4 regions of the Salicibibacter cibarius genome follow, and region 2 is predicted to be linked to each of the others. Evidence: riboswitches for the same ligand, from Rfam matches in the RefSeq annotation. Region 2 holds a riboswitch; each other region holds the start of a gene.

Region 1 (5,657 bases), 1.7 Mb from region 2:
AGAATGCCCTCATCGCGTGCAAGTGCCCTTTCCACTAATCTAGGCTCGGGAAGATCGAATTCGGCCTGTCTTTGGTTTAAAAGATGATCTAAGGCTGATACAAATGAAACGGTACTCATAATCGGCAAAATCCTTTCTGTGCTAAGCTGAGGGCATGTAATTAAGATTAGATGCAATTAGTATAACACATTTTATCATATAGTCTATACTATTTTTATGTAAAAAATTTGTGTCTGCGAATGAAATGTTACTTGGGAATTTGAAAATCAATCAGACGAGGTTGTCACGTGTGTGTGGAGCACTTTCTCGGAGTTCGAAATCCTGTTTCGTCGTTCGTTTCGGTCACCATGAATCGTGTATGGTGCTGTGCCCGAACACGTATGACACAATGTTTTTCGATCGCCATGCCCCGTTTATGAAGCCCTACACAGATGAACATGTACCTTTCGGTCTCCATAGTGTTTCCGATGACGATCAAATTCACGCATTCTTTGGCACACCTTAATGAAGGTCTCGTCTACAAGCACTGTGTCGATGAGCCGGAGACGCAAAAATATCTATTCCCTCATTTTGGGGATTACATCTCGCTTCCGAGCCCTTTCGAAATAGCGCTATCTTCGTTTGGTGGGGACATTCTGGTCACAAGTAATCCCCCAAACGGATGCCGGGCTACGCTGAGAGGAACAAGTGAACCAAAGTAATCCCTCAAACGGAAGTCAAGCTACGCTGAGAGGAACAAGTGAACCAAAGTAATCCCTCAAACGGATGCCGGGCTACGCTGAGAGGAACAAGTGAACCAAAGTAATCCCTCAAACGGAAGTCAAGCTACGCTGAGAGGAACAAGTGAACCAAAGTAATCCCTCAAACGGATGCCGGGCTACACTGAGAGGAACAAGTGAACCAAAGTAATCCCTCAAACGGAGGTCAAGCTATGCTGAGAGGAACAAGTGAATCAAAGTTTGGGGATGACTAAGTGGAAAGACGAAGCTTATTTCGATTAATAAATTGTTGTACTTTGAGTTTATCCTGACAGCTTAATCCCATATCTTTATTTCTCGACATGACTGTGTTAAAATCATATGGAAATAATGATTGCGACTTTGATGCGGCTGGTATTAAGGTACGCTCTTATCAAGAGTAGGTGGAGGGACAGGCCCTTGGAAGCCCAGCAACCATCCCCGGCGGGGAAAGGTGCCAACCTGGCAAAGCGATCACTGCTTTGCAAGATAAGAGGCGAAAAAGGTGATGAACGATGACCCCTTTTCCCTCGGGAATCAGGGGTTTTTTTAAATCCATCCACTACACATATAGAACAGATCATCGAAGGAGGAGGCACGATGGAAGCGAATGGACGCAGACTTTTTACGTCTGAATCAGTTACGGAAGGCCATCCGGATAAAATTTGTGACCAGATTTCCGATCGGATTCTGGATGAAATATTAAAAAAAGACCCAAATGCCCGCGTTGCTTGTGAGACGGTGGCAAATACAGGAATGATCCTGGTGACAGGGGAGATTACGACGACGACCTATGTCGATATTTCCAAGGTTACTAGGGATACGTTGAAAGATATCGGTTATACACGTGCAAAATTCGGACTTGATGCCGACACGTGTGCAGTGATGACCGCAATTGATGAACAATCGCCCGATATTGCCCAAGGGGTTAACACTGCTTTGGAATCTCGGGAAGGCAAAATGTCCGAGGAAGAAATTGAGGCAATCGGTGCCGGAGACCAAGGCTTAATGTTTGGTTATGCCGATGATGAAACCGAAGAGTATATGCCATTACCGATTTTTTTGGCGCACCAATTGGCCCGGCGTCTGTCAAAAGTGCGAAAAGACGGGACGATTCCTTTTTTGCGTCCGGATGGAAAGACGCAGGTAACAATTGAATACGATGAAGGGAACCGGCCGCTGCGTGTCGATACGATCGTTATTTCCGCACAGCATCAATCGGAAGTGACGATGGCGAAGCTTGAAAAAGAAATAATGGCCAACGTTATCTTGGAAGTGGTTCCGGAGCATTTGATTGACGAAGCAACCAATATTTTTATTAATCCGACCGGCCGATTTGTGATTGGCGGTCCGCAAGGAGATGCAGGGCTTACTGGCAGGAAAATCATCGTAGATACGTATGGCGGCATCGCGCGCCATGGCGGAGGTGCTTTTTCCGGGAAAGACGCGACAAAAGTGGATCGCTCTGCTTCCTATGCAGCCAGGTATGTCGCGAAAAATATTGTTGCCGCCGGACTTGCAAAAAAATGTGAAGTGCAAATTGCTTACGCGATCGGCGTCGCCCGCCCGGTTTCCATTTCCATTGATACGTTTGGAACCGGTAAAGTGAAAGAGAGCATTCTTTTGCAACTCGTGGAGAAACATTTTGATCTTCGTCCGGCCGGTATCATTCATATGCTAGGTTTGCGGCGTCCAATATATGGTAAGACCGCTGCTTACGGCCATTTTGGACGAACGGATGTTGATCTTCCTTGGGAGCGTACCGATAAAGCCGCGTTGCTTAAAGAAGATGCTTTTGTGGCGGAAGCGAAATAAGCGAAAAAATACCGTTGAGAACGTTTCGTTCCAACGGTGTTTTTTGGCTATTAACACTATCAGAAAAGACTTTGACTTTCGCCATCCTTGGCGATAAGTCAAGTTTTTCTAAAAGGCCCAGTCCCCGTTTCGGAAAACGGGCTCTTGTGTGCCGTCTTTATGAATGCCGTCGATGTCCATATCCGCATCTCCGACCATAAAATCAACATGGGTGATGCTTGTATTTAGGCCCTTTTCCTCCAATTCTTCTTTTTCCATGTCCTTGCCGCCTTCAATGTTGAACGCGTAGGCACTCCCTAAAGCGAGATGATTGGAGGCATTCTCATCGAACAGCGTGTTAAAGAAAATAATGTTTGTGTCTGAAATGGGGGAACGGTGTGGGACAAGGGCAACTTCTCCGATATAAGAAGCACCGTCATCGCCTTCCAGCAATCGTTGCAACGTTTCTTCGCCTTCTTTTGCTTCAAAATCGATCACTTTCCCGTTTTCAAACGTTAACGTAAAGTCGCTGATCAAGGTTCCCCCATAGTTGAGTGGTTTTTTACTGGAAACTTTTCCGTTTACGCCTTTTTTCTTAGCGGCAGTAAAAACTTCTTCGGTCGGGATGTTGGCGACGAAGTTTACGCCTGCTTTGCTGACGCTTCCACCGGACGCCCAGAGGTGCGTTTCAGGGAGTTCAATCGTCAAATCGGTTCCTTCCGCTGTATAGTGCAGAGCGTGGAAATGTTTAGTGTTTAGGGCTTCCATTTTTTCGTCCAACGTTTTCAGATGCTCCTGCCAAGCAGTAACAGCGTCGGGTTCGTTCACCCGGGTTGCGTCAAATATCGCTTGCCAGAGTTTGGAGACGGCCTCTTCCCCTTCAGCTTCCGGAAATACTCTTTCTGCCCATTTTACGGAAGGCACGGCAACGATGGACCAACTCACTTTGTCCGATTGAATGTAGCTCCGAAACCCTTCCATCGCTTTCCCGCTCGTTTTATTGGCAGTAGAAACTCTTTCAGGGTCAATCCCTTTCAGCAAGTCGGGATCACCGCCGGTAATGGTTAAAAAAGCGGCGTTATTTTCCGCTTCCTCTTCCATTGCCCGCGCGTGCCAGTCCGGAAATTCGGAAAACGCTTCTTCGGGAGCAAGCTCAAATTTTAAGCGTGTAAGTTCTTCATCGCTCCAATCGACACGAACGTGTTTTGCGCCTGCTTCGTATGCTTTTTTCGCCACGATGCGAACGAAATCAGCGGCAAACAATGGCGAACGTATGAAGAGTGTTTGCCCTTTTTGAATGTTAACGCCGACGTTTAAAGCGATATCTGCATAGCTTTCGATTTGCTCTTGGAATGTCGTCATCTGTTACCCTCTTTTCTATGTATTTTTTTACGTTTGCCTTGATGCTTTTGCATAGGTTTTCCCGCGCGCTACGTATGCTTCGCGCACACGTTTCATTTCCTCGAGATCATCCTCATTTAGGTCACGAACGACTCGTGCCGGGCTTCCCATCGCGAGTGTGCGCGGCGGGATTTTCGTTCCGGGTGTGACGAGTGCGCCTGCGGCGACAAACGCTTCTTCACCAACTTCGGCACCATCGAGCACTGTTGCTTTCATGCCGATCAATGCTTTTTGCCGGATCGTGCATCCGTGTAACACAACTTGATGCCCGGCGGAAACATCATCTTCAATAGTTAAAGGTTGTGCAGGACTTTGATGAAGCATGCATTGATCCTGTATATTGACGCGATCGCCAATAACGGTTGGGGCGACATCGCCCCGAATCACCGTGTGAAACCATATGCTGCTGTCACTCCCAATCGATACATCGCCGGTGACGACAACACCATCGGCGATATAACAGCTTTTTGCAATTTCGGGGAGTCTATCATCATACGGATAGATGATCATTATGCTTGCCTCCTTTGCTATGTGTGAGAAGGGTTTCCCCCTTCAGTTGATTATATCAGAAATGGAAAATACATACCTTTCACATATTTTTTGGCGTGAAAAAGCTGTCGACATATGGTGTAATAAGGGAAGGGAATGTTTTGATTCAAGGGAGGGAGAACAATTATGCGAATATGGAAATGTGAGAATCCGATCGGTGTCATTGTTATCGTTCACGGAGCAGGGGAACATTATGGTCGCTATCAATGGCTCATTGAACGATTAAACAAAGAACATTTTCATGTCGTTGCAGGGGATCTTCCCGGTTTCGGAAGGACACGAGGCAAAAGAGGGCATATTGACCATTTTAACCAATATATTGATTCCATTCATCATTGGTATAAAGAAGCAGCCGTTTACAATTTGCCCGTCTTTCTTTTCGGGCATAGCCTTGGAGGCCTTGGTGTTATCCGAACAATGATGGAAAAACAACTGCCTGTTCGAGGTGTGATATTGTCTTCGCCATGTTTGCATCTCTATGATCCGCCGAAGAAAGGGTCGACATTGCTTGCCAGAGGCTTGCACAAAGTTATCCCAACGTTTAGCATGAAAACCGGGATCCGTGTGGAGCAAGTGACTCGAGACGAAGAAACGAAAAGAGAGTTGTTAAAAGATGAATTGTACGTTCATCATGTAACCGTCCGTTGGTATCAAGAGTTGGCGAAAGCGATGAAGACGAGTTTGGAACATGCCTACCAATTTCCGAACGTCCCGTTGCTCACCTTGCAATCGGGGGAAGATTATCTCGTTGATAAGCGGGTAACGCATGAATGGTTCAACCGGTTGCGGCTTGAGGATCGTGCTTTGCGTGAATGGCGCGGACTATACCACGAAATTTTCAGTGAGCCGGAGCGGGAAGAGGTTTTTCGTTTTATGCTTTATTTTATTTGGCAACGGCTGGGGCGGTTGTGAGGATATATGTAATACATAAAAAAGAGTGCCGTGTTGGAGTGCAGCACTCTTTTTACCTCTATTGTTCGTTTTCGTTTTTTCCATTTTGTTAATTCAATGTAATCCCTTAGGTTTGCTAATTCCCGAATTCATCGCTTCTTGCGCTAGTTTTAACCATTCGGGATCTAACGGTTCATCGGTAATCGGTTGATGCTCTACAATTAATGTTTCGAGGGATACACCTAGAACATCGGCAATTTTCTGAACGGGATCAATGGAAGGGTT
Region 2 (5,657 bases):
TCGGAGCAGCTCGACATCCGGCTGAGGGATTACTTGGCTTCTCTTGTTCCTCTCGGAGCAGCTCGACATTCGGTTGAGGGATTACTTGGCTTCTCTTGTCCCACTCGGAGCAGCTCGACATTCGGTTGAGGGATTACTTGGCTTCTCTTGTTCCTCTCGGAGCAGCTCGACACCCGGCTGAGGGATTACTTGGCTTCTCTTGTTCCTCTCGGAGCAATTCGACCTCCGGTTGAGGGATTACTTGGCTTCTCTTGTTCCTCCCCGGACACGTCCATACCTTTATCTAGCGAAACTGTCCGATATAGCCCTCTGATCGGACAGCCTCGCTGTTTTCTTTTATTTGTCTGAAAAAAGGCTGATCCTCTTTTAGAAAATCAACCCTACTCGTCCACCATTTAGCTCTCTTCCCAAACCTCGTCCGCAACTTCTTTAATATGGCGCAGTTTTGCCCATTGCGCTTCTTCCGATAAAACATTCCCTTCTTCTGTGGAAGCAAAGCCACATTGGGGACTGATCGCCAACTGTTCAAGCGGTACATACTTTTCAGCTTCACGAATACGGCTTTTCAACGCCTCTTTATCTTCAAGTTCACCTGTTTTTGATGTTACGATGCCGAGCACAATTTTTAAGTCATCACGATTTACATATTGCAAAGCTTCAAACGAACCGGAGCGCTCATCATCGTATTCCAGAAAAAGACCATCGACTTCAACTTCCTGGAAAACCGTCTTTGCAACCGGATCATAAGCCCCACTCATGGACCAAGTGGAACGGAAATTCCCACGGCAAATGTGCATTGTCACCGTTAAATCATCCGGGCGATCCGAAAGCGCCTCATTAATAATCTCTTTATACCACTGTTGCTTATTTCGTTTGTCTTGTTTTTGCTCTTCCGTGTCATCTTCGGTCGGAATAAGAATCGCCCAACCAACATCATCGAATTGCAAGTAACGACACCCGGCATCGTAAAAAGCATGAACAGCTTTTTTGTATGCGGCCGCGAGATCTTTGCGAAAACGTTCGCGATCCTCATAAACACCGGATACAAAATGATGATCCGCGTAAAGCATGCTTGGACTCGGAATCGTTTGTTTGGCCACGTGATCTTCGCCGACGATGCTTTTTAAGTAGCGAAAATGTTCGAGGAATGGATGATCTTCCGGAAAATCAAGCTCTCCGATGATTCGTACGAGCCAAGGCTTCGTTTCCACACCTTTAAATTTATAGCCATGTTCCGCTTCGTATCCTTCCACCCCGTCAAGCCCTTCGAGGAAATCGAGATGCCACCAGGCGCGGCGGAATTCCCCATCCGTAATAGCCGTAAGCCCCGCTTCTTTTTGTTTTTCCACAATCGCGTAAATTTCTTCATCCTCGACCTCGCGCAATTGTTCAGCCGTAATCGCGCCGGCTACACGATCTTCCCTCGCTTGCTTCAAACGCTCAGTCCGTAGAATGCTCCCTACATGGTCTGCACGATATGGCGCGTGCTTTGCTGTCAATTCTGCCATCTTTCCCAAAACTCCTTTAATAAAAATAAACCCTCTCTTCCGAAGAAAAGAGGGCTATAGCCGCGATCCTCTTATCTTCCTGGCATTAGCACCTTCCACCATCGTGGGGTTGCTGAAGCGTCAGCGGGCCAGTCCCTCTGCTTCTCTTTATAAGAAAAACCAATTATTTAACTCTGAATAATAGTCTATCAGGTTCTATGTCATTTGCATAGATCAAAAAAGAGAGATGATCCGTTCGAACGACCGACGCTTCTCGTTGACGTCGTGAATATTCGTCAGAATCAGCCATTTGTCATTGTGATAGCGCTCCGTAAGATAGCTTAATTGTTCCCGTACCGTGTCCGGACCGCCAATGATCATACGCCTGCGATTTTCCCTGATTTTTTGTTGATCCCGTTCCGTTTTTTTAGCCGCTTTCGCCTCTTCTACGGTCGGCACACGGCTATCCAACCCTTTTTCCGTTCGCAACAACCACATATCCTGGCTCGTGGCTAGTTTTTCTGCATGTGCGTCTGATTCTCCGCAAATGACGAAAACAGCGGTTAACGCGTGCGGGGCAGTCAAGCTGCCAAGTGTGAATTGTTGCCGGTAAACCTCGTGGGCTGCTTCTCCGCGCGAGGGATCGATAAAATGCCCGTACACATAACCTATACCGAGACGGGCGGCGATTTCTGCACTATTTTCCCCGAGACCAAGAGAATAAACTGGTGGCGCTGCCTCCGTTCTCGGTGTTGCTCGTACGCCCTGTGGCGATTGGCCACGGACATATCCAGCGAGAGCTTCCAATTTTTCCGGATACGCATTTAACTGATTCTCTTTCCCATCGGCGAGCGCAGATCGAACCCGTTCGCCACCTCCGGGTGAGCGTCCCACGCCCGCTTCAATCCTTCCCGGGAAAAGTGCTTGCAATTGCAGGAGTTGGGAGGCGACTTTATAAGCGCTATATTGCGGAAGCAAAATACCGCCGCTACCCACGTGCAAACGCGTCGTACGGCTCGCCAAAGCCGCCATCATAATTTCCGGAGAACTAGATGCCATCCCCTTCGTCGCGTGATGTTCGGCAAACCAAAAACGTTCGTATCCAAGTTGCTCCGCGTATTGGCCGAAGGAAAGCGTCTCTTCGACGATATCTTCTGCTGTCTTACCTTTTGGGGTTGGCATTTGTTCCAAAATTCCCAGATTCATCGTTTATTCCTTCTCCATTAACTGTTTTTGATAGCAGCTAGCTCTGTTTCTAAGCGATGGATTTGTTTTCTCATAGCCATCATTTCTTCTTCCATATATTGAAGGCGACCTTCCGTGACTTGTCGCTCGTTCGTGCCGACAGCGCCCACCCGCGCTTCCTCTTTCCGTTCATCATAACTGAATTGTATTGTTGGCTTCTCTCCGTGTACAGCCTGGATTGCCTCGGATATCACTTTCCCGTAACGGTCTTCCAACCAATCTGCCGCAAACTCATTCGCTGCCATAATCGTCCACACATGATTCGTGATCTCCAACGTCGTACCCTGCAACCATGTTTGAAAAGCCGGCTTTGAAAGGTTTCGTTCCAATACCGCCAAGACCTCCCGCCAAACGTGTGTATTAGCCATTGTACTCCTCCGTTTTTAAGAAAAATAACCTAAGCCTTGCTTTTCACAACTTCAGTTTTTTAAGCGCCCTTTTTCTTTCCCGGTTAAAATGCTTGGTGGTTTCGGCAAATAACTCGTCCCATCTGGACTTAAAATAATTGTACACGGCAGGGTATTGCTTTTTTAATTTTAGAATCCCTGCCGCATACCAGTCTTCGGCTTCTTCAAAATCCTTGGGGATCGGTGGCAAAGGTGTCATTGCAGCGTCTAAATCATCATTAACATTGCTATAGAGCTTCTCTGCATGAATAATGACCATCGGATAAATCTTTTCATCACGGGACAAACGATCCATCTGCTTTTCGAGGTGAACCAATTTCTTTATCTCTTTGATATCTTCTTTTATATCCGGATTCGCGGGATCGATTCTTTGCGCCAATGCTAAAAACACTTCGGCTACCCGGTAGTATTGATGATCAAAGGCTTTGTCATACTCATCCATTACACTATTCAGCAGCTCTTCTTTCTCTTCCTTCTCCTCAATAACATCGATGAACTTCAGAAAGCGTGATTTTGCTTTTCCAAGAAGCGACCAATGATGGGCGTTGCCAATGGCACGCAACCATTGCGCATAAACCGGCCAATCATCAAACGTTTCCTCGCCGTCTAGGGGCAATGCTTGCTCAGCCACCTCTATCGCACGTTCAAATTTTTCCAAAATGACACAAAGGATCGATAATCCTTCAGCAATGACCCTCTGTGATGTTCGATCCAAAGCCTTTTCCCAGCCTTCTTCGAAAAGATCAAAGGCAGTTTCCATATGATCATGGTCGATTAAAATACGTGCGTAAAGGGAATATAGATTCCCGAGGGAAAGATTATAATTCTCTAGCCGAGTATTGTTAAGGGCTTGATCAAAGATTTGCCGAGCCGCTTGCACATCCCCCCGATTAACTAGAATACGCATCAAATCCGATTGCGCATGCAAGTTACCCGGATTGATGGCTGTGATTTGCTCATACATTTCCTCCGCCTTTTTCTCATTGCCTCTCTGAAAGTGGTCTCTCGCCTCTTCGAACATTTTATCGATTTGCCCGCCGTATTTTCGGGAGATATCATATTGCTTGCGTTTGACCGGATCTTTTAGCGTCTCATAAGCTTCCCGAATTTCTTCAAAACGGTTAGGGTCTGTCTCAGGCGGGTGTTGTTTTACAGCATTAATGTATTTCTCTTTAATCCGGCGTTGGCTAATGTTTGCGTTTGTTCCCAACCGTTTGTACAAACTTTCCTGTTTCGCTTGAGCCACACTCATCCCCCCTTACAGTTCTAAATCAACGGAAAGATCGATTGCCCGCTCGATTGCATCGTGCAACAACGTCGAATCTTCTTTTGACAGCGCCGTTTCCAACTCCGCGATCGTCTGTTCAATCTCTTTTTTAACGTCACCTTCTCGATTTCCCAATTCCTCTACCAACTGTGATTTGTACTGTCCTGCCTCTTTGCTTAGGTCGGAAGATGCTCCTCCCTCTTCTTCCTCATCGAAAATGTCATCGACGTCCTCGTCAGATCCATAAGCGGATTCCACCTTGGCAAGGCTGTCTTGAAATGCCGTGTCTGAATTTCGATCCAGCGCGTCTTCAACGGTAATCGTCATTTCTTTCCCGGTCGTTATACTTTTGGCAGTGACTTCCAAAATACCGTTTAAATTGTAACGAAACGTGACGCCAACCCCTTCCGCACCGGCAACGTTCGGCGGCAACCCCTCGAGCAGGAAGTCATTAAGAAAATAGTTATCTCGCACCCATCGTTCTTCCCCTTGATAGATTTCAATCGAGACTGTTGTTTGGAAGTTAAACGATGTTGTAAATTGTTCGGTCCGTGTCACGGGGATTGTTGTATTGCGAGGGATAATCGCTTTAAAGGCACCCGGTTTTTCACGACCGCGGCGTTCATCCAGCACGGCGATCCCCATTGAAAAAGGAGCCACATCGGTAACAATAAGTCCGCTCCCGAGAGAACCGGCTTTTATGCCCGCCTGTACAGCCGCGCCTTGAGCGACAGCTTCATCAGGATCAACGGCGCGGCGCGGGTCTTGGCCTAAAAAGTCTCTGACAAGTTGCTGAACATAAGGGGTCTTCGTAGACCCACCCACGAGCAACGCATCATTAATAGCATCCACTTTCATTCCGGCATCGTTTAAGACTTGGTTCATTTTTTCTTTCGTTTCCGCGAGCAGTGGCTTAATCATTTCTTCAAATTGTGCCCGTGTCAGCACCGTATCCAAACCGACAGGCATGTCCGCTTTGACTGTGACGACCGGAATAGAAACCTCTACTGATTCCTTGGAAGAAAGTTCGATTTTGAGCCTTTCCGCTTCTTCTTTCAATCGAGCCTTGGCGCGCACATCTTCGCGCGGATCGACCTGGTGTTCTTTTTTTACTTTTTCCGCCAACCAATCAACGATTAGCCAATCAAAATCCTCCCCGCCCAGTTGATGGTTACCTGCCGAGGCTTTCACTTCAAGAATGCCACTCATCATCTCCACAATCGAAACATCAAACGTACCTCCACCGAGATC
Region 3 (5,657 bases), 1.1 Mb from region 2:
TCGGTTCGGTTGTCGTTTTTAATGATCATATTTTTTCTGCGAAATATGTACAAAAAACGCATGCTTCTAATGTACAAGGGTTTCATGCACCTGGATACGGATACTTTGGCTTGATTGACAATGACCGCGTCAATCTTTATCAAAGGCCGCTTTATCGCGATATTTATATACCGAAAACAAAGATAGGATACTCCGGGTCTCAGGTTGAAATTATTAAAGCCCATTTAGGTTCGTCGCCATCATTGCTACGGCTTTTGCTGGAAACGGGGGCGACGCATGGGATCGTCCTTGAAGGGTTAGGAAGAGGACAAGTTCCGCCGGCTTTTATGCCGGTGATCGCGAATGCCCGGGTCCCGATTGTGATTACGACGAGCGCAAATGAAGGCGAGGTCTATCCAGCATATGAATATGAAGGAAGCACGTACGATCTGATGAATCATGGGGTTATTTTAGGGAAGGATTATAGTAGCCGAAAAGCAAAGATAAAGCTGCATGTGCTTTTGGAAACCGGTGTTACGGACCTCCAGGAAGCGTTCAACAAGTGAAACTCCATCCCGGTGTGAAGGAGGGAAGCGGCAGTGACGACGGATACAAGGTACCGCATCGTAATCCGTTGCCAGGATTGCGGCGAGAAATACATCTTGCGAGGCCGCCAAAAAGGGAACGGGCAATATGAGACAGGGTTTAAGCGGTGCGTATGCGGCAATGAAGATGATTTTGTCGTAGAAGCATCTCCGGAGTAACCCTCCCCTACTAAAGCTACATCCGCGCCTCTTGAACAAAAAAGTTAGCGCCGCATTCCCCTTCAAAATCTACGATTTAGCGGGGGTTAGGCGCTAAGGTCTTGTTCTTAAAATTATTTCGAAAGAGGGGAAGTAACTATCTGATGACCAAGTGTAGAATTAGACTTTACATAAAAGATAACGTAGAATAAAAAGCAAACAAATGTTTCTGATGTATATGACCTTGGAAAACTATCGGAAGGAGGGTTTGGTGATGAATAGAGTTAGAACTTTGTCACACAAGATTACAAACCATTCACGCATCTTCGATGCAACACTAGATATCTACAACGACGCACTGGCTTTTATAATCGAAGTCATAGAAAAAGGATTCGATACTCTTGGTGAGATGACGACGAAGTCTATCACTGTTGCGGTGGAAAAACTCATTCATACGACTAAATCAAACCCTTCTCCGAAGTGCCGGGCGTTTAATGTTCGGTTTTATAAGTTTCCTTCGTATTTCCGAAGAGAAGGCAATCGCTCTTTCTGAAGGGAGAAATTTTAAAAAGAGTCCTCCGAGGTTGCAATTAAAACAGAAGGCGTTTCCGGTGTTTTATCGAGGAAATATGTTTGAGAGAACATCAGAGACACGGCCCAAATCAAAATATTTCATAACAATGATTGGGTATGGATTGATATCGCATTTAAGGAACAAGACCTATATAAACGTGGGGTTTGGGATTTGGAGAGAAAACAATCCTACACTTGTTAAGGTCGGGAAGAAGTATTTCCTTAACTTCAGCTATCAATCAAAAGTGGCATTAAATAAAACCAAAATTATTGACCAAAAAGTATGCGCAGTAGACTTAGGGATTAACAACTCTGCAGTTTGTTCCGTCATGGATGTAAACGGCACTGTCTTGGCTCGGGAGTTTATTAACCAGCTAAAAGAAAAAAGACCGGTTATATACGTTGACGAACAAACTACGTAAAGCACAACGGACGTCTGGTTGGATTGTAGCGCCGAATTTTTGGAGAAAAATCAATGGGGTTCAAAAACACATCGTGAATGATACGTCGCAGAAAATAGTGACATTTGCAAGTGAAAACAATTGCGATGTCATTGTATTCGAATTCCTGGACAAAATGAAGACGGTGAAAGGGTATTGGGGCGCGAAAAAACTTCGTTTTAAGCTCCGTTACTGGCGAAAGAAAGGGATTCTCAAAACAAGGTAACGGAGATGGCGCACTATCTTAGTATGCGCATATTAAGAGTGAATGCTCGTAATACGAGTAAATTGGCATTTGATGGTTCCGGAAAAGTGGAACGCAATGGCAAAAAAGACCTTGCCACGTTTACAACAGGCAAAGTCTATCATGCCGATTTATCGGGGTCATATAATATCGGCGCACGATATTTTGTTCGTGGCATTCAAAAAACCATTTCTGAAAAGCGATGGTTGTCCCTTCAGGCAAAAGTTCCTGGTTTGGCAAAAAGGACATATACAACCTTATCTTCATTAATTAGCCTTACGAAAGCATTAGAGTCGCCGAAGGTGGCTTAACCGCTTTTGTTTGTGCCGTATTTAAGATAAGGGATGCTCCATCAAAATCTTTGATTTAGTTGAAGAGGTTCACACATGACGGAAATTCCTGTACAATAATGAGACAGTAAAATAATAATAATGTTCTTATCAAGAGAGACGGAGGGAAAGGTCCAAAGATGTCTCAGCAACCAGCTCCCCGGAGTCAGGTGCTACTTCCTTCGGAACGGTGGTTCCGGGCGATAAGAAGATGCATTCATCGGTGGCAATGCTTTCTTCTTATTCGATACACAAGAAGAGGGCATTTTTTATTTTTTCTAAACTTACATGTGCAGTAGCTGGGAAAGGAGAAGGGATGATGGAGAGGACATATACGAAGGAGACAAAGCTTGTGCAATCAGGCAACCGCAGAGATGAACGTACCGGTGCCGTCAATGCGCCGATTTACATGAGCACGGCTTTTGAGCATACGGGTGTCGGTGAATCAACAGGCTATGATTATGCCCGTACCGGAAACCCTACGCGTGAGGTGCTTGAAGAGGCGATCGCCGAATTGGAAGGGGGAAGGCATGGCTTTGCCTGCAGTTCCGGTATGGCGGCGATTCAAGCTGTGCTCAGTTTGTTTTCTCAAGGAGACGAAATCATCGCTTCCATGGATTTGTATGGCGGCACATACCGATTGTTTCGCCAATACTGGCCGCAATGGGGGGTCGACGTTCATTATGTTGACCCGCGAGACTTGCAATCCGTTGAGCAAATGATTGAAAAGAATACGAAAGCGTTGTTTATTGAAACGCCGACAAATCCTCTAATGCAGGAAGCGGATTTAGATGCACTCAGTCAAATAGCCGAGGAACATAATTTGCTCATGATTGTTGACAACACGTTTTACACCCCGTTATTGCAAAGGCCTATTGAATTTGGCGCGGATATTGTGATTCATAGCGCCACTAAATATTTGGGCGGCCATAATGATATCGTGGCAGGGCTCGTCGTTACTGATGATGAAGCGTTAGGGGAGCGTCTTTTCAATATTCAAAATGGGATTGGGATGACACTCGGAGCTTTTGACTCCTGGCTGCTACTTCGCGGAATGAAAACGCTGGCGCTAAGAATGGAAAAACATCAACAAAATGCCCGCGCGGTTTGTGAAATGTTAAAAAAACATCCGCTTATCACGGAAGTCCTCTATACGGGCAAAGGAGGAATGCTTTCGTTTAAAGTTCAGGACGAGAAGCTCGTCGACCCATTGCTTCGCCATTTGCGGCTCGTCACATTTGCCGAAAGTCTGGGCGGCGTCGAAAGTTTAATGACGTATCCGAGTGTTCAAACCCACGCGGATATTCCCGAAAACGTTCGGATTAAAAACGGCGTGACGAATGAATTAATGCGTTTATCTTGCGGCATTGAAAATCACGAAGATATCATTGCCGATATTGAATGGGCCCTACAGGAAGCTGGACGCGCGATCCAAGTATAGCCATGGCGAAAAGAGAGAGAGGGATGAAGGTGAAGTTTCTGGAAAAATTGAAAGATGAGATTTTAATCGGAGATGGGGCGATCGGTACTTTGTTGTACAACCGGGGGTATAGCGGTTCGATCGAAGATGCCAATCGCCGCGCAGAAGATATGGTTGTATCCGCACATCAAGAATATATTGAAGCGGGCGCAAATGTTATTCAATCGAACACGTATGCAGCTAATCAGCTTAAATTGGATAATTATGGATTGGGACAGGAAGCAGCTCGAATTAATACCCTGGGAGTGCGCCTGGCAAAAGAGGCGGCGAACGGCAAGAAAGAAGTATATGTAGCAGGGACCATCGGCGGGATTCGTGATGGAAGAGCAAGTTCTTTCACCAATCAAGACATAAAGAAAGCGACCCAATCACAAGCTGAAGCGCTTATGGCCGAGGATCCAGATGTCATCCTTTTGGAGACGTACTATGATCTACACGAACTTATTCAAGCGGTGCGGATCATTAAACGGTTATCGCCGGACATGCCGGTGATCGGGAACGTTTCATTAGGAGATGTGGGTGTTTTGCACGGAGGGATTCCCATCAATGATGCTCTCTTGCGCTTGTTGAATGAAGGTGCGGACGTTGTTGGGATTAATTGCCGGATGGGTCCTGCCCAAACGATTGCATCATTGGAAGAAGTTTCCGTTCCGGAAGGGACGTATCTCTCCGCCTATCCGAATGCGAGCTTGCCAGGCATTCAAGATGGCCGTCTCGTTTACCAGTCAAACCCGGATTATTTTAAAAACCAAGCAGAGGAGTTTCGGAATCAAGGGGTGCGCTTACTGGGCGGTTGCTGTGGCACAACGCCGGAACATATCCGTTCCTTTAAGGATAAATTGCAACACCAAGCTCCTATTGTAAAGGCGCGTGCGAAAGGGTCAACGGTGCGCGAACAAGCTTCGGCGGAAGTCGGAAATACCATTCAACTGGATAAAGAGGATCCTTCCATTATCGTGGAACTTGATCCGCCCAAGTCACTGACGAAAATCGATACATTTATACAAGGGGCGAAGGCGCTCCACGAAGCAGGGGCCGATGCGGTTACGCTCGCGGATAATTCCTTGGCCACTTCACGTATCGATAACCTTGCCGCGTCCACGTTAATCAAGCAACAGGCAGGCGCTCATCCTTTGCTACATATTGCCTGCCGGGATCGGAATTTAATCGGCATGCAATCGCACTTGCTTGGATTACATGCTTTGGGAATCAGAGATGTGCTCGCGGTAACCGGCGACCCGACGAAGGTGGGGGATTTTCCGGGAGCCACGTCAGTATATGACCTTACCTCTTTTGACCTCATCCGGTTAATTAAGTCCATGAATGAAGGTTTCAGCCAATCCGGGCGCCCGTTAGGGTTACAAACGCAGTTTACCGTCGGTGCCGCTTTCAACCCAAATGTAAGTTCCATGGAAAAAGCCGTGAAACGGTTGGAGAAAAAAATCGTGGCCGGTGCTGATTTCGTAATGACCCAGCCGATCTACGATGTAGAAACTTTGCAACGTCTGAAAGAAGCGACTGCCCATTTGGATATTCCTATTTACATTGGCATTATGCCTTTAATCAACGAGCGAAATGCTGAATTCTTGCACAATGAAGTCCCGGGCATTCAACTTACGGAGCAGGTGCGGGAGCGAATGGCTGCTTGCAGGGGAGACGTCCAAAGAGGAGAAGAAGAAGGGTTGGCAATCGCAAAAGAATTGCAAGTCGCCAGTCTTGACTTGTTTGGCCGTCTATACTTAATTACCCCGTTTCTGCGCTATCACATCACGGCTCGGCTCACCAGTGATGTCAGGTCCGGATCTGCGCAAAAGATACGTTTTTGACTCAAATATGATAGATGGAAATGGGAAAAGTGTTAGCTGCGTG
Region 4 (5,657 bases), 1.6 Mb from region 2:
TGCCGAAGTTCTTGCGATGTGTAATAATTCAACAGTTGCTTCATCTACGTTGCGTTCATATAGGCAAAAATTAAAATACATGTAAGCGCTCGTTGCCGTTTGTACGTCGTACGTTTGCTTGTTATCACGTTGATACAAGCACGTTGGCGGTAAAATAAATTCATCGTCAAGGTGCTCAGTGATCCGGATATTATTATGAAGCTCGAGATTGAGTTGAGAAGCGAGTGATGTCGGATTCAATCCCGTCAGCGTATCACCGACGTGGCTTTCTTTACCGGCGATATAAAAACAAGGCAGGATTTTTCCACACGCGCCCGTGTACATGTAACGTGTATTATCCCCCTCATATTCTGGGGCGATATAATCGTCGTTGATGGCAGCGATGTAGCGGAGCCCTTTTTCTGTTTGTAGATGTCGAAGCTCTGTAACGGCTGCCGTCATGCCCGCGTGCTCGCTTTCTTCGTCAGCGCTGATGAGCAGGAGTATATTGCCGTATGGACGCTCGTCTTCCGCGTATCGAAGCAGGTTTACGAGATGAACGGCAATTCCGCTTTTCATGTCCGTCGCGCCTCGCCCGAACAACCACTCGCCGGATGCGGCATCTTCCCGTATTTCTGTATTATTTGTTTCTTCGGAAAAATAGGCGAGCAATGCCTTCGGATCGAATGCTTGCGCACTTAAAGAGCCGTAATCTTCAATGCCCACCGTGTCATAATGGGCGTGATAAATAATCGTATCTTTTGCATGCGCCGTCCCCGGCAAAAAAGCGAAAACATTTCTGCGTTCATCATTTGGAATCGTTTGTAGCCAGACGTGTTCCGGGTGTTTTTGGAAGTATGGGAACGAACGAATAAGCTTATGTATATAATTGGGTATTTCGATTTCCCCCATGCCTCCGTTCGTGCTATCCATGGAGACGAGCGTCGTCGTTAACCATTCGGCCTGTGCCTCTTCACGCAAAGATGATAGCTGCTCGTACATCGTGCAAAACTCCTCTCGATGACTTTTCTACATCTTATTGTAACGTGGCAATTTTGATAATAATAGTTTTTCGTGTGGTGCCAAATAAAGGAGGCGCGCCAGAAATTCGTTTCCCCGACGGCGCCTTCTATTTCTTTTTCAGGAAAAACACGACCGCTGCTGCTATTATCAGTAAAGGTACCAGTACAGGGGATAAACCGATCATGACTACGACCAAACCGGAAAAAAAGGAAACCAGCACATTGATTGTATCCGTGAAAAGGCTGGTTGCTTGCCCCCATGTATTCAATGATTGTCGGTCTTGTAAGGTGGATGCAGCCATCTCTTGCATGTCAATGTTCACCGTAGAATAGGCGACGTTATTTTCCAAATAATTCATGCGCCCCTCGATTTGTTCGATTTCTTCTTGGGTGGTAGCCAGGTCATCGGAAATATCAAGGAGATCTTCCGTGTTTTCTGCCTCTTCCATAAACGTCAGTAGACGCTCTTCCACAGTTTCCTGGGATTGGAGGCGTGATTCCAAGTCAACATATTCTTCTGTGACATCATCTCCGTAAGTGGAACGTTCCAACACTTCTGTCCCCATGGCTTCCAATTCATCCAGAAATGGAGTGAAGTTTTCTTGAGGAATCCGTACGGAAAACGTCCCACTCTGATTTTCATTATCATGGTCATGGACAGTAGATTCAACGACGTAGCCGTCCATGTGTTCCACGTGCTCTTCAATTTGACGTTGGGCCTCATTGAATTCATCCACTTCAATAGCGATGTCTCCATTGTAAATAATCATTTGGTCGGACATATCAACGTCTGTTATATCTTCCGAGCCGTCGCCCGTTTCTTCATCACTCGTTGCAACCTCGCCTTCGGAATCTCCCGCGTCGTCTGCTTCTTCCACTGCAATTTCGGCTTCATCATCACTATGCGTGTCCGCTCGCTCCTGTTGAGCCGTTTCATCATCATTGCATCCCGCGGTTACGATCACTACAAGAAAAATCAATGAATAATAAAAGATTCGGCTACCGATAATGCCCCTCCCCTTTGTGTATCTTTTCTAACTTAGACGCATGGCAAGTGTTTAATGTTACAAAATATTGAACTAATGCGGGAAACCACAGTCGTTGACAGCCTGTAAAGCCGGTGCTAAAATAAATGCATTCATAGACTGCTATTCTTATCTGGAGAGGTGGAGGGACTGGCCCGATGAAGCCCGGCAACCGGTAATGGCGATTACAAAGGTGCCAATTCCTGCAAGGTGTTCATCCTTGGAAGATGAGACAGAAATGATGCGTAACCTTTCTGCTCATCGTAGGGCAAAAGGTTTATTTTTTTGATGAAAAAATACTGAACTTATCAGGATAGTAGAGATAAAAAGAAAGGAGGTTCATTCGCTGATACATCTGAATAACGTCTCGAAAACGTTTCAATTAAAAGGACAATCCATCGAAGCGGTAAAAGAGATTAATCTGGATATTGAAAAGGGAGAGGTTTTCGGAATTGTTGGTTACAGCGGTGCAGGGAAAAGCACACTCGTACGTCTCTTTAATCGACTGGAAACGCCCACGAACGGCACTTTAAAAATTGCAGATCGTGAAATGTTGCATCTATCCAATCGGGACTTGAGGGGCGCAAGACAAGAAATCAGCATGATCTTTCAACATTTTAACCTCTTGTGGTCTCGAACCGTTCGTGAAAACATTGCTTTCCCCCTTGAAGTTGCCGGTGTTTCAAAATCAAAACGCTACGAGCGTGTGGAAGAGTTGATCGAACTCGTTGGTTTAAAAGGACGGGAAGCATCTTATCCTTCGCAACTGAGCGGCGGGCAGAAACAACGGGTCGGTATCGCCCGAGCACTCGCCAATGAGCCGAAAGTGCTTTTGTGTGATGAGGCGACTTCCGCACTTGATCCGCGAACGACCGGAGCGATTCTCGATTTGCTCCACGATATTAATCAAAAATTAGGGCTCACGATTGTCATCATCACCCATGAAATGCAAGTGGTTCAAAAAATTTGTTCGCGTGTTGCTGTTATGGAGGGTGGCAGGATTGTTGAGCTAGGCAATGTATTGGATGTCTTTCGGCATCCTCAACAAGAGATTACGAAAACATTCGTGAAACAAGTCACCGACCCGGAAGATTCCAATGAAGCCATTGAAGAGCAGCTCAAGCGGGAAAAGGGTACCGTCATTCGCTTGACGTTTGTCGGGAACGATGCAGAAAAACCGGTCGTATCCGAATTGATCCGCTCGTTTGGCGTAACGGTGAATATTTTGCAAGGAAATATTGCCAAAACACAACACGGGAGTTATGGCAGTTTGTACGTTTCCATCGAAGGGGATGAAGCGCAACTGAAAGAAGCTATTCAATTTCTTCACGGCCACCGGGTGGAAGCAGAGGTGATTGCCGATGCTTGAAAACGTTGATTGGGGAAACATGCTGGAAGCCACGTGGGAGACCCTCTATATGAGTGGGATCGCGATCGTGTTTACTTTTTTCCTTGGCATTATACTCGGGCTCATTCTTTTCTTATCTTCAAAAGGACAACTTTGGGAAAATAACACTGTAAACATTGTCACTACTGGATTTGTGAATATTTTCCGTTCCGTGCCATTCATCATTTTAATTATTTTGCTCATTCCGTTTACGAATGTGGTGATGGGAACAATGCTTGGACCGAACGCTGCTTTACCAGCACTCGTGATCGGTTCCGCGGCCTTTTATGCCCGCCTAGTGGAAATCGGTTTGCGTGAGGTGGATAAAGGTGTCGTGGAGGCGGCCAGATCGATGGGCGCGAACCAAAGGCAAATCATCTTCAAAGTGTTTATTCCGGAATCGTTGCCTGCGCTCGTGTCCGGCGTTACGGTCACCGCGATATTGCTCGTCAGCTATACGGCGATGGCTGGTGTCATCGGCGCCGGTGGTTTAGGGGATCTGGCGTTTCGTGACGGTTTTCAGCGCAATAGCACGGATGTGACGATCGTTGCGACGATCATCATCTCAGTCATCGTTTTTATTATTCAAGGCATCGGGGATGTCGTCACGCGTAAAATTGATAAAAGATAACAAAAGGGGAGAATCAAATTGAATAAGTTTTATAAACTGATTGCTTTAGGAACATTGACAACCGCCCTTGTCGCCTGCGGGGCAGATGAGGAAGACGGCGATGAAGCGGAAGAAGGTGAAAACACCGAAGCCGCGGATGATGAAGAACCATCTGAATTAGTCGTTGGTGCCACAAACGTCCCTCACGCTGAAATTCTTGAGTTTGCGGAAGACCTTCTCGAAGAAGAGGGGGTTGATATGCAAATCGAAACGTTCAATGATTATGTCATTCCTAACGAAGCGTTGGATAACGGTGATTTAGATGCTAATTTTTATCAACATATCCCGTTTCTTGAAGATCACATTGACGAGTTCGGGTTTGATTTCGTTGATGTTGGCGGTGTTCATATCGAGCCGATCGGCGTATACAGCCAAGATTACGACAGTCTCGATGAATTGCCGGAAGGCGCGACCATCCTTATGAGTGATTCCGTTGCGGATCATGGCCGTGTCTTGACGATGTTCGAAGAGGAAGGCTTGATCGAATTGGCGGAAGGGGAAGGGGTCGAAGCGACGTTGGACGATATTGAAGAAAACCCCCATGACTTCGAGTTCGAGGCGCAGTATGAACCGGCTTTGTTACCGCAGGCTTATGAAAATGGGGAAGGAGACGCAGTTTTGATTAATTCCAACTTTGCCATCGACCATGACTTGTTACCCCTTGAAGATTCGATCGCATCAGAATCAGCGGATGCCGATAACCCGTATGTAAATGTCGTTGTGGTAAATAGCGAGGATGAAGACGATGAAGACATCGCCACCCTCATGGACGTTTTACAATCGCCGGAAGTTCAGGATTATATGGAAGAAGAGTATGATGGAGCAGTCGTTCCCGTTGAAGAATAATTGTTTAAAGCGCCCCCTCAAAGGAGTATCTCATTGAGGGAGGCGCTTTTTTTAAAATGTATTTTTTTCCTTTTCCTGCACATCCTAAGCGGAACGACTTTCGCAAAAGGGAGATGAGCAGATGGCACAAGGAGACTCATTCATTGAGGAAGCTTTGCAGGAATATAAAGATGGGATGAACTATTTATCGGGGCAATTGCCGAAACTTACACGAAAATTCAATGCGTTTACAGACGCGTGTTTTGCGGAAGGGGAATTAAAAGCAAAAGACAAATATCTCATTGCGCTTTCGATTAGTGTTTGTATGAACGAAGAATATTCGATCATTAACCATACGAAGAACTGTATCGATGAGGATTGTAGTGAAGAGGAAATCATGGAAGCTGTTGCGGTGGCGGTTTCTTTTCGGGGAGATGCCGCTTTAAGCCAAGCGGTCACAGTGGTGCGTGACGCCGTCGACACGTTTGACACCGGTTCTTGATACGGACAATTGATAATGAATGAGAATCAGAAAGCACGTCTGGTTGCCTATGGGTCGGACGTTTTATTTTTTTGCCATTTCAGTGGTTATCGTTTGAAACGTATCGAAAAAACCTTCATACTAGGAAAACGACAGTCTAATCATGTGTCTGGCGTCGCTTTATTTTAAAGCATTTTGCCTTAAAGAAAGGAGAGGTGATCTGACGAAGACATAGCGCTAATCCCTTGAACGAAGATTGAATTTGTTA

The links. Region 2 has a riboswitch for S-adenosylmethionine ahead of HUG15_RS04650 (5-methyltetrahydropteroyltriglutamate--homocysteine S-methyltransferase). Riboswitches for the same ligand answer to the same signal wherever they lie in the genome.
Region 1: linked by a shared signal. The riboswitch ahead of metK (methionine adenosyltransferase) and the one ahead of HUG15_RS04650 (5-methyltetrahydropteroyltriglutamate--homocysteine S-methyltransferase) in region 2 are both predicted to bind S-adenosylmethionine.
Region 3: linked by a shared signal. The riboswitch ahead of HUG15_RS10810 (methionine biosynthesis PLP-dependent protein) and the one ahead of HUG15_RS04650 (5-methyltetrahydropteroyltriglutamate--homocysteine S-methyltransferase) in region 2 are both predicted to bind S-adenosylmethionine.
Region 4: linked by a shared signal. The riboswitch ahead of HUG15_RS19450 (methionine ABC transporter ATP-binding protein) and the one ahead of HUG15_RS04650 (5-methyltetrahydropteroyltriglutamate--homocysteine S-methyltransferase) in region 2 are both predicted to bind S-adenosylmethionine.

The regions. Positions count from the first base shown of each region.
Region 1 covers NZ_CP054705.1:3,729,566-3,735,222, reverse strand. Annotated here, with positions in the region: gene pckA (phosphoenolpyruvate carboxykinase (ATP)) at 1-119, opposite strand, end outside; SAM riboswitch class I at 1,126-1,233, shown strand; gene metK (methionine adenosyltransferase) at 1,338-2,552, shown strand; gene HUG15_RS18820 (aminopeptidase) at 2,661-3,893, opposite strand; gene HUG15_RS18815 (gamma carbonic anhydrase) at 3,921-4,439, opposite strand; gene HUG15_RS18810 (alpha/beta hydrolase) at 4,608-5,393, shown strand; gene HUG15_RS18805 (helix-turn-helix domain-containing protein) at 5,487-5,657, opposite strand, start outside.
Region 2 covers NZ_CP054705.1:908,842-914,498, reverse strand. Annotated here, with positions in the region: gene HUG15_RS04650 (5-methyltetrahydropteroyltriglutamate--homocysteine S-methyltransferase) at 396-1,508, opposite strand; SAM riboswitch class I at 1,577-1,664, opposite strand; gene HUG15_RS04645 (LLM class flavin-dependent oxidoreductase) at 1,722-2,693, opposite strand; gene HUG15_RS04640 (DnaA N-terminal domain-containing protein) at 2,711-3,100, opposite strand; gene HUG15_RS04635 (DnaJ domain-containing protein) at 3,144-4,385, opposite strand; gene HUG15_RS04630 (Hsp70 family protein) at 4,398-5,657, opposite strand, start outside.
Region 3 covers NZ_CP054705.1:2,053,619-2,059,275, forward strand. Annotated here, with positions in the region: gene HUG15_RS10795 (asparaginase) at 1-545, shown strand, start outside; gene HUG15_RS10800 (hypothetical protein) at 579-743, shown strand; gene HUG15_RS23035 (hypothetical protein) at 997-1,275, shown strand; gene HUG15_RS23040 (hypothetical protein) at 1,334-1,717, shown strand; gene HUG15_RS23045 (hypothetical protein) at 1,967-2,290, shown strand; SAM riboswitch class I at 2,414-2,518, shown strand; gene HUG15_RS10810 (methionine biosynthesis PLP-dependent protein) at 2,625-3,749, shown strand; gene HUG15_RS10815 (bifunctional homocysteine S-methyltransferase/methylenetetrahydrofolate reductase) at 3,779-5,614, shown strand.
Region 4 covers NZ_CP054705.1:3,856,139-3,861,795, reverse strand. Annotated here, with positions in the region: gene HUG15_RS19460 (M20/M25/M40 family metallo-hydrolase) at 1-981, opposite strand, end outside; gene HUG15_RS19455 (DUF4349 domain-containing protein) at 1,109-1,966, opposite strand; SAM riboswitch class I at 2,153-2,260, shown strand; gene HUG15_RS19450 (methionine ABC transporter ATP-binding protein) at 2,373-3,395, shown strand; gene HUG15_RS19445 (methionine ABC transporter permease) at 3,388-4,044, shown strand; gene HUG15_RS19440 (MetQ/NlpA family ABC transporter substrate-binding protein) at 4,063-4,929, shown strand; gene HUG15_RS19435 (carboxymuconolactone decarboxylase family protein) at 5,051-5,410, shown strand.